3 regions of the Terrabacter terrigena genome follow, and region 2 is predicted to be linked to each of the others. Evidence: riboswitches for the same ligand, from Rfam matches in the RefSeq annotation. Region 2 holds a riboswitch; each other region holds the start of a gene.
What was found. Region 2 has a riboswitch for S-adenosylmethionine ahead of ACFQ2V_RS00330 (aminotransferase class V-fold PLP-dependent enzyme). Riboswitches for the same ligand answer to the same signal wherever they lie in the genome.
Positions count from the first base shown of each region.

Region 1: linked by a shared signal. The riboswitch ahead of metX (homoserine O-acetyltransferase MetX) and the one ahead of ACFQ2V_RS00330 (aminotransferase class V-fold PLP-dependent enzyme) in region 2 are both predicted to bind S-adenosylmethionine.
Region 3: linked by a shared signal. The riboswitch ahead of ACFQ2V_RS13300 (bifunctional o-acetylhomoserine/o-acetylserine sulfhydrylase) and the one ahead of ACFQ2V_RS00330 (aminotransferase class V-fold PLP-dependent enzyme) in region 2 are both predicted to bind S-adenosylmethionine.

Region 1 is NZ_JBHTKH010000013.1:16,394-19,660, forward strand. It holds gene ACFQ2V_RS16640 (DUF4192 domain-containing protein) at 1-1,026, shown strand, start outside; SAM riboswitch class IV at 1,137-1,251, shown strand; gene metX (homoserine O-acetyltransferase MetX) at 1,268-2,551, shown strand; gene ACFQ2V_RS16650 (universal stress protein) at 2,686-3,084, shown strand.
Region 2 is NZ_JBHTKH010000001.1:73,153-76,419, reverse strand. It holds gene ACFQ2V_RS00335 (endonuclease/exonuclease/phosphatase family protein) at 1-228, shown strand, start outside; gene ACFQ2V_RS00330 (aminotransferase class V-fold PLP-dependent enzyme) at 424-1,809, opposite strand; SAM riboswitch class IV at 1,847-1,972, opposite strand; gene ACFQ2V_RS00325 (FtsK/SpoIIIE family DNA translocase) at 2,195-3,267, shown strand, end outside.
Region 3 is NZ_JBHTKH010000008.1:54,068-57,334, forward strand. It holds gene ACFQ2V_RS13295 (S66 family peptidase) at 1-550, opposite strand, end outside; gene ACFQ2V_RS13300 (bifunctional o-acetylhomoserine/o-acetylserine sulfhydrylase) at 604-1,920, opposite strand; SAM riboswitch class IV at 2,009-2,128, opposite strand; gene ACFQ2V_RS13305 (hypothetical protein) at 2,467-2,613, shown strand; gene ACFQ2V_RS13310 (acyl-CoA dehydrogenase family protein) at 2,673-3,267, shown strand, end outside.

The DNA of each region.
Region 1 (3,267 bases), on a different contig from region 2:
TCCGTGGCCGTCGTCGGCTTCGAGGACGAGCCCGACCAGTCGCTGCCGGTGCTCGAGGAGCTCGTCGACGGCCTCGAGCACGACAGCGTCCTCGTGCGGGAGCGACTGGTCGTGCGGGACGGGAGGTGGCGCTCGATCGGCTGCGACTGCTGTCCCGACGAGGGTTGGCTCCTGCCCGAGCAGGCGGACGTGCCGGCCGTGGCGAGCTACGTGGCACTCGGCCACGCCGTGCTGCCCGACCGAGCGGGTCTCGCCCGGCTCGTCGAGCCACTCGACGCCTCCGCCCCACGTCATGCACTCACCCTGGCCGCCGTCGACGACTGGCAGCGCCGGTACGCCGACACCGGGGGATCGGTGTCGGGCTCGGGGGGCGTCCGTTCCACCGGGTCCGCGAAGAGGCGTAGCTCCGCCGGCAGTGGTCTGAGCGTGCTCGACGGCGGCGATCTCTCGGCGCGTCAGTTCCTCGTCAACGACGCGCTCGTCGCCTGGGGAGGTCTGCTGCACGGTGAGATCGAGGGCTTCGGGCTGGAGCACTGGCTCCCGGCCGTCGTCGGACCCCTGCGCGACATCGAGTTCCGCGATGCGCTCCTGGGGTGGCTCTGCCCCGGCTCGGTCTCCCTGGGCTCGTTCCCGGAGGAGCTGGTCACCATGCTCGAGGTGTTCCTCGGGCCCGACCTTCGCATCCTCTCGTCCGCGGGGCCCTCATCATCCTCCGCATCCTTGGCGGACGACCTCGACATCGCGGCGGTCGAGCGGTCGAGGGTCGGCGCTGACTGGGAGGCGTGGGATGAGGCCGCGGCGCCGCGCCTGATGCTCTCGCGGCTCGAGGAGGTGTGCCGCATCACGCCGGCCGCGCACGCCGCTCCGGTGCTCTCGGTCCTCGCGTCACTCGCGTGGTGGTGCGGTGACGGAGCCCGAGCCGGCATCGCCGCCGACCGGGCCCTCGAGCTCGAGCCCGACCACAGACTGAGCCTGCTGGTCAGGCAGTCCCTCGACCACGGTCTCCGGCCGCCGGCCTGCGCCTGAAGAGCCGCCTCACCCCGGCCGGGCGAGCCTCCGACGAGCCCCTGACGACGGCGTCCATGTCGTGGAACGGAGCCTCTGCTGCGGCGCGGGGCTCGGTTATGGTGGGCACAGGTCATGAGTACCAGCGACAAGCCCCGGCTCGCTGGTCGGCAACCCTCCGTCGCGGTGGGGTGCCCCGGGTGAAGACCTGGCCGCACCCGAACCGGGTGTGCGCAAGCGCGAAACACCGAGGAGTGCCTTGATGACCGTCACGCACCGGAAGCAGAGCACGCGCCGTCTCGCGCGCCCGGCTGCCCCGGACACCGCGGTGGCAGGCGGGTCCCATCCGGCCGGTCACGAACGCGCCCACGAGGAGTCGTCCGGGCGACAGCTGCCGGACGGTGCGTGGCGTGACGGCGACGCGGTGGGCCGACGACAGTTCGAGACCATCGGCGACGTGCAGCTCGAGCGCGGCGGAGTGGTGCCCGACGTCCGCATCGCCTACGAGACGTGGGGGCGTCTCAACGAGGCCGAGGACAACGTCATCCTCGTCGAGCACGCCCTGACCGGCGACAGCCACGTGGTGGGCGAGGCCGGCGACGGTCATGCCTCGCCCGGCTGGTGGAACTCCCTCATCGGGCCGGGCCGCACCGTCGACCCCGACGAGTGGTTCGTCATCGCCGCCAACGTGCTCGGAGGCTGCCAGGGCAGCACCGGCCCCTCGAGCCTCGCCCCTGACGGGCAGGCCTGGGGCAGCAGGTTCCCCTACGTCACGGTGCGTGACCAGGTCGCGGCGGAGCGGGCCCTGCTCGACCGGCTCGGCATCCGCAGGCTCGCGGCTGTCGTCGGTGGCTCGATGGGTGGCATGCGCGCCATCGAGTGGGCCGTCACCCATCCTGAGGACGTCGACCGGTGCATCGTCCTCGCCTCGACGGCCTACGCGACCGCCGACCAGATCGCCTGGTGCCAGCCCCAGCTCCTCGCCATCCGCAACGACCCGGACTTCGCCGGTGGCGACTACTACGCAGGCGACCGCCGACCCGACGCAGGGCTCGGGCTCGCGCGACGCATCGCCCACATCACCTACCGCACCGAGACCGAGCTCGACGAGCGCTTCGGGCGGCAGGCCCAGCTGGGCGAGGACCCGCTGCGCGCCGGCGACCGGGGCCGCTTCGCCGTCGAGTCCTACCTCGACCACCACGCCGGCAAGCTCGCCCGCCGCTTCGACGCGAACTCCTATGTCGTCCTGACCGAGGCCATGAACTCGCACGACGTCGGCCGCGACCGCGGCGGTGTGGAGGCGGCACTGGCGCGCGTCCAGGCCGACTGCACCATCGTCTCCGTCGACACCGACCGGCTCTACCCGCCACGGCTGTCCGACGACCTGCATGCTGCACTGCCGCGGTCGCGTCGCGAGCACATCACGTCGGCGTTCGGGCACGACGGCTTCCTGATCGAGGAGGACCAGGTGGGCCGCATCGTCCGCGCGGCGTTGGAGTGCGGCCGGGTCGGCCACACCCACGATCGCGCCGACGACCACGCCTGAGCGGTCCTGCCGTCCCGGGTGTTTCGGGCCGGCGTGGCCTCCCGCGGGCAGCTCCGCGCCGGCGCGCGCCGTGCGACGTGATTTCGGGTACGGTGCGAGCACTGCTTGTTTCCGTCCCAAGGAGGTCCGGGAAAGTGGCCATCGTCGTTGGTTATGTCGCCACCAAGGAAGGTCGCGCGGCGCTCAAACGAGCCGCCGAGGAATGCGTCCTGCGAGGCACGAAGCTCGTCGTCATCAGCTCCCACAGGGGGGGCAAGGACTTCGACGCCAACGAGGCGAGCCAGTTCGAGACCGAGCTCGCGCGTGTCCAGGCGGTCCTGGAGGAGAAGGGCCTCGAGCACGAGGTGCGCCAGCTCGTCCGCGGCAACGACCCCGCCGAGGACCTCATCTCCGTCGCCGAGGAGGAGAAGGCCGACTTCATCGTCATCGGCCTGCGCCGCCGCAGCCCGGTCGGCAAGCTCATCCTCGGCTCGAACGCCCAGCGCATCCTGCTCGACGCGAGCTGCCCCGTCCTGGCTGTCAAGGGCGACTGACGCCCCCTCGGGCCGCGGCCGGCGCCGGGTTCACCCCACCGGTGCAGGGCCCGCGGCGCGCTGGTCACCCGCGCGTTCGCTCGGAGGCCATGGGGCGTTTTATAATGTCTGAGTACCGGATCGCACGAGGCGCACCGCGAGCTCGACTCAGGGACCGACTCCGACAGGCCAAGCCCTTCCGGC
Region 2 (3,267 bases):
GGCCACCCCGGCATGCGCGACCTCGCCGAGGGCCTCGACGACGCACAGCTGACCGACGGCGAGGGCTGGGTGCGGACGTGGCCCTTCGCGGGCAACCGCCTCCCCGCGTTCGTGCAGCTCGACCACCTGCTGAGCCGCGGCCTGACCGTCGTCTCGGCGGGTCAGGTCGCGATCAACCGTGCCGACCACGCGGCGGTCTGGGCGAGCTACGCCCTGCCCGGGCGCTGAGCACACCGAGCACACCGAGCACACCGGGCACACCGGGCACACCGGGCGCGACGACAGCGCGGTGACGACGGTGCGACCGGTCGCCCGTCGAGTCGTCCGCCGTCTGCTGGGGTGATCACCCCCTCGAGAGGCGGACCATCAGCCCGTCCTCGACGTGCCCTGCCCGCCGGACGTGGTGGCGTGCCGCCCCCGAGGTCACCAGGGGCGCTCGACCTCCACGTCGCGCGGGTCGGCGCCGTCGAGGGCCCAGCCCGAGTCGGTCAGCGTCCACGACGCCGTCGGACCGTGCTCGACGAGCCCTGCCACGGCGGACACGAGACGGTCGACGCCCTCGAGCGTCGAGCCGAGACCGATGCTGGCCCGCACCGCGGTTCCCGACCGCTCGCCCCACGGGTCCTCGAGCAGCTCGTCCACGAGCAGGTGGGCGCAGAACTTGCCGTCGCGCACCCCGATGCCGTGCTCCACCGAGAGCACCTGCGAGACGAGCGAGGAGTCCCAGCCGTCGATCGTGAAGGCGACCACGCCGACCCGGTCGTGGTCCTCACCGAAGATCGAGAGCACCTCGACGCCCGGCACCCCGTCGAGGCCGGCGGTCAGGCGCTCGAGCAGCTGCGTCTCGTGCGCCTCGATGGCCTCGCGGTGGCGGCTGACCGTGGCGCACGCGGCGGCGAGGGCGATGGCGCCGATGACGTTCGGGCTGCCGCCCTCGTGGCGGGCCGGGCCGGTCGCCCACGTCGTGCCCTCCTCGGTGACCGAGCGCGTCGCGCCGCCCCCGAGCAGGTACGGGTTGCCGGCGTCGAGCCAGTCGGAACGGCCCGCGAGCACACCCGCACCGTAGGGGGCGTACGTCTTGTGGCCGGAGAAGGCGACGTAGTCGGCGTCCCAGCCCGCGAGGTCGATCCTCCGGTGGGCCGAGAGCTGGGCGGCGTCGACGGCGATGCGGGCGCCGTGGTCGTGGGCCAGCGCGGCGAAGCGCTCGACGGGCCACACCTCGCCGGTCACGTTCGAGGCGGCGGTGAGCACGACGAGGCGGTGGCGCGACGGGTGGTCGGCCAAGGCGTCCTCGAGGAGCGCGTGGGCGTCCTCGACCGTCTGCGGCACGGGCAGGCGCACGGTGCGGAAGCGACCCCAGGGCAGCAGGGTGGAGTGGTGCTCGGTGCCGAAGACGAAGACCGTCGTGCGGCTCGGCAGCGCCTTGCTCAGCAGCGCCCAGGAGTCCGTCGTCGTGCGCGTGAAGATGACCGAGTCGTCGTCACGGGCACCGACGAAGGCAGCGACCTCCGCCCGTGCCTGCTCGTACCACGCGCTCGTCAGCCGTGAGGCGAAGCCGGCGCCACGGTGCACCGACGAGTACGTCTCCAGGGCACGGTCGACGGCGGCCCTGACGGTCTCGAGAGCCGGCGTGGACGCCGCGTGGTCGAGGTTCGCGTACGCCGTGTCGCCGTGCAGCGTCGGCACGCGCAGTCCTGCGCCGACCACCGTCGGCAACGCTGCGGCGTCGGGGACGACGTGCAGCGCGCGGGCGCGGACCACCGGGGCGGGGCTGCCACCACAGACGGAGGTGCTGGGAAGAACCGACATGGGAGTGCTCCTGGGGCCGAGGGACCCACCGGATGCAGGTCCGCGCTTGCCGGCCGCGATCACACGAGCTGATCGGGGTCGACCTGGTCGTCACCCGGAGCACCCCACCGCGGAGGAGGGTTGCTGGCCAGCGAGCCGGGGCTTGTCACTGGCACTCATGACCTGCATCGAAGATAGGCGGGTGGCGGCAGGCTGTCCACCGACCGGTCCGCGGGTGTCGGAATCTGAGACGGGTGGGTGGCGGCGGCACACGACCCGGTGGCGGCGGAGCCCGCCGGCCCCACCCGAGACCCGATCCGCACCCTCGGGCGCGTCGTCGCGCCGATGTTCCCCTGTTGCGCGTGTGACACGTGAGTTCAGAGGTGCCTTGACGTACGGTGCGACCATGGGGTCACGTCCGTCCAGCAGCCAGCGCTCGAGCACCGCAGCGGCCACCCGCGCCAAGGGGGCCACCGGCAGCACCTCGTCGCGTCCCCCCGCCGCACGCTCGTCGAGGCCCGCGCAGCGCAAGCCCGCCGCGCGCAAGCCCCCGGCGAAGGCTGCCTCCAAGGCGCGTGACGGTGGGCTGCCCTTCCCGCTCAGCGCCATGCGCAGCACGTGGATGGGCGTCTCCCACATGGCCGGGGGAGCGGTGCGACGCGTCGGTCACAGCGCCGCCGACCTCGAGCCGGAGCACCGTCGCGACGGCATCGGCTTCGCCCTGCTCGCACTCGCCGTCGTCGTGGCGGCCCGCGAGTGGTGGGGCGTCGCCGGCACCTTCGGGCAGGTCGTGCACGCGATCTTCGCCGGCACCTTCGGCCGCGTCGCGTATGCCGTCCCGCTCGTCCTGCTGGCCCTCGGCCTCCGCATGCTCCGCGCTCCCCAGGACGAGGCGACGACGAGCCGCATCGTCGTCGGCACCATCGCGCTGACCTTCGCCGCCTGTGGGCTGGCACACCTCGCCGACGGCATCCCGAACCCGCCCGACGGCGCCGTCGGCATGCGCGCGGCCGGCGGCATCCTCGGCTTCCTCGCGTCGAGCCCCCTCGCCGCCGCCGTGTCGCCCTACGGCGCGATCGTGCTGCTGGTCCTGCTGGGGGTCTTCGGCCTGCTCGTCATCACGGCGACGCCCGTCAACATGATCCCGACGCGGCTGCGCCAGCTCAAGGCGCTCGTCATCGAGCGCAGTCACCACGACGATGCGGCCGCCGAGCCCGAGGACGCCCCCACGGCAGCACTCAAGCGGGCACGCCGCAAGCCGGTCGACCTCGCCGACCGCGACGGCGACGAGGCGTTCCGCCAGGCCGCGCAGAAGGGCGCCGACGGCGAGCCGGCGGCGCGCGTGCGTCCCGGCGAGAAGCGCCCGACCGCTCCGGGTGTCCTCGCGCCGCGGCCCAGCGGCGAGAAGGCGATCGACGCCACCGACCCGAAGACGCTCGGCGCCCCCGACACGAGCAAGGTCGGCCCCAAGGCCGAGCT
Region 3 (3,267 bases), on a different contig from region 2:
TCGGGTTGCCGGCGTAGTCGTCCCAGCCGCCGGAGCGGAAGCGCCCGGGCGAGTGCTGGTGCAGTGCGTCGCCCTCCGACGCGGCGGCGACGTCCACCCAGTGCAGGATGCCGTCCGGCAGCGTGTACGGCGTGTCCATGAGGTTCTGCCCGTGGATCGTCGCGACGCCCGTGGTGAGAGTGAACGGGGTGAGCCACGTCGAGGTGTCGGAGAAGCCGACGCACCACGTCGGCTCGGCCGCCGCGATCGCCTCGAGGTCGAGCAGGTCGAGCAGGTCGATCCCGGTCTCGCCGCCCCACGGCGGCACGACGGCCCTGATCGACGGGTCGAGGAGCATCGCCGTCAGCTCGGCGGCGCGGCCCTCGCGGGGCCCGCTCACCTGGGTCGGCGCGTGGTTGAACTCGCCGACCACGACCTCGAAGCCGCGGTCGCGGAGGCATTGGACGGCATACGCGAACCGCGCCCACAGGGCATCGCCGACGCCGGAGCTCGGCGACGTGATGCCGACGCGGTCACCGGGGCGCAGGGGAGCGGGGTAGCGGATCGGCATGGCCGACATCGTGCCAGCCGTGCCGATCCGCCACACCTCGGTTGTCGTCCGTTTCAGGCCTTGGCGGCGGTGAACCCCTGCTCGAGGTCAGCGATGATGTCGTCGATGTTCTCGATGCCGACCGACAGGCGCACGAGCCCGGGCGTCACACCGGCTGCCAGGCGGTCCTCCTCGGGGCCCTGCGAGTGCGTCGTCGAGGCCGGGTGGATGACGAGCGAGCGCACGTCGCCGATGTTCGCCACGTGGCTGTGCAGCGTCAGCGCCTCGACGAACCTCTTGCCGGCCTCGAGGCCGCCGACGATCTCGAACGACAGCACGGCGCCGGCCCCGCGAGGCGCGTACTTCTCGGCGGTGGCGCGGGAGGGGCTGTCGGGTAGGGACGCCCACACGACGCGCTCGACCTGCTCGTGTCCCTGGAGGTAGGCCGCCACCTTGTGGGCGTTCTCGAGGTGGCGCTCGATGCGCAGCGACAGCGTCTCGAGACCCTGGGCGATGAGGAACGCGTTGAACGGCGCCGCCGCCGGGCCGAGGTCGCGCAGCAGCTGCACGCGCGCCTTGAGGATGTAGGCGAGGTTGGCGCCGAGGGGGCTGCCGACCCCGAGGTCACGCGCGAAGACGAGACCGTGGTAGCTCTCCTCGGGGGTGTTGTAGTTCGGGAACTTCTCCGGGTCCTCGGCGTAGTCGAACCGCCCTGCGTCGACAATGACGCCCGCGATGGACGTGCCGTGACCACCGAGGTACTTCGTCGCGGAGTGCACGACGACGTCGGCCCCCCACTCGATCGGGCGGATGACGTACGGCGTCGCGATGGTGTTGTCGACGACGAGCGGCACGCCGACCTCGTGGGCGAGGCCCGCCACGGCCTCGATGTCCAGCACCTCGGCCTTCGGGTTGGCGATGGTCTCACCGAAGAAGGCCTTGGTGTTGGGGCGCACGGCCGCTCGCCACGACTCGACCGAGGTCGGGTCCTCGACGAAGCTCACCTGGACGCCGAGCTTCGGAAGGGTGAACTTGAGGAGGTTGACGGTGCCGCCGTAGAGGCTGGGCGACGCGACGATGTGGTCGCCGGCCTCGGCGATGTTGAGCAGTGCGAGGGTCGTGGCGGACTGGCCCGACGCGACGAGGAGCGCGCCCACTCCGCCCTCGAGCGCGGCGATGCGCTGCTCGACGACGTCGGTCGTCGGGTTCATGATGCGCGTGTAGATGTTGCCGAACTCCCTGAGCCCGAACAGGTTTGCCGCGTGGTCGGTGTCGTTGAAGACGTAGCTCGTCGTCTGGTAGATCGGCAGGGCGCGCGCACCCGTGGCGCTGTCGGCGCTCTGGCCGGCATGGATCTGCTTGGTCTCGAAGGACCAGTTCGGATCGGTCATCTGTCGTCCTCTTCATGAGTCGTGTCGATGACCGGCCCGTGAGCGGGGATCGGGCCGGCGCACCGACGGGTCGGTGCGGGAGAGGAGCTCTCCGCGCTTGCCCGAGCGCCGGCTGGCGTCGACGGGCCAGGTCCTCACCCGGGGCACCCCGCCGCGGTGGGAGGGTTGCCGGCCAGCGAGCCGGGGCTTGGCGCTGGCACTCATGACCTGCTTGCGAGTCTACGTATGCGTGTCCGGCAGATGGGAGCGCGTGTCCTCATCGTGGACGGAGCCGTCAGCCTGTTGGTCGAGGTCATCGGGTTGGCGAATGGACTGCTCTGTCGGGCAGTCGAATTGGCTGTCCATGGATAAAGTCAATGCCTTCCGACTCGTTCGAACGCCTCCGACACCGGCTGCGAGCTGCCCGGGCACGGCTGGGTCACCGCCGCCCACGCCCGCGAGCACGTCCGCGCGGTCGACGGCACCTGCCGCGGCCCCGACTGCCACGTCCCCGCCACCCGCTGCGACCTCGACCACGAGACCCCCGGGCCTGTGGGCGAGACGTCCGTGACGAACGTCTTCGCCAAGCACCGGCTGCACCACAACCTCAGGACCCACCGCATCTGCACCAGCACCCAGATCGCGCACGACGGCGGGAGGGCGGGGTGGTCCGGAGGTCGCTCGAACCGTGTCCGGTCGACCGCGGACGGCTGAGTCGTGGCGTCGATCACTAGGACGTCCTACTAATCCGAACCGGCGAGTAGGATCGCGCCGTGAGCACGAATGCCGACTTCGACCTGTACCGGACCAGCGAGGACCACGAGGCCCTGAGGGAGGCGATCCGGGCGATCGCCGAGGACAAGATCGCCCCCTACGCCGCCTCCGTCGACGCGGAGGCCCGCTACCCGCAGGAGGCGCACGACGCACTCGTCGCGTCCGACTTCTTCGCGCCGCACGTGCCCGAGCAGTACGACGGCATGGGCGCCGACGCGCTGGCCACGTGCATCGTCATCGAGGAGGTCGCCCGCGTCGACGCGTCCGCCTCGCTCATCCCGGCCGTCAACAAGCTCGGTTCGCTGCCACTCATCCTCGACGGCAGTGACGACGTGAAGTCTCGCTACCTGCCGCCGCTCGCCAAGGGCGAGACGACCTTCTCCTACGGACTGTCGGAGCGCGAGGCCGGCTCCGACACCGCGGCGATGAAGTGCCGCGCACGTCAGGACGGTGACGACTGGGTGCTGAACGGCCAGAAGTCGTGGATCACCAACGCCGGCGTCTCCGAGTACTACACGGTGCTGGCCGTCACCGACCCCGACGGCCCCCGCGGCGGCAACGTCACTGCCTTCGTCGTCGAGAAGTCCGACGAGG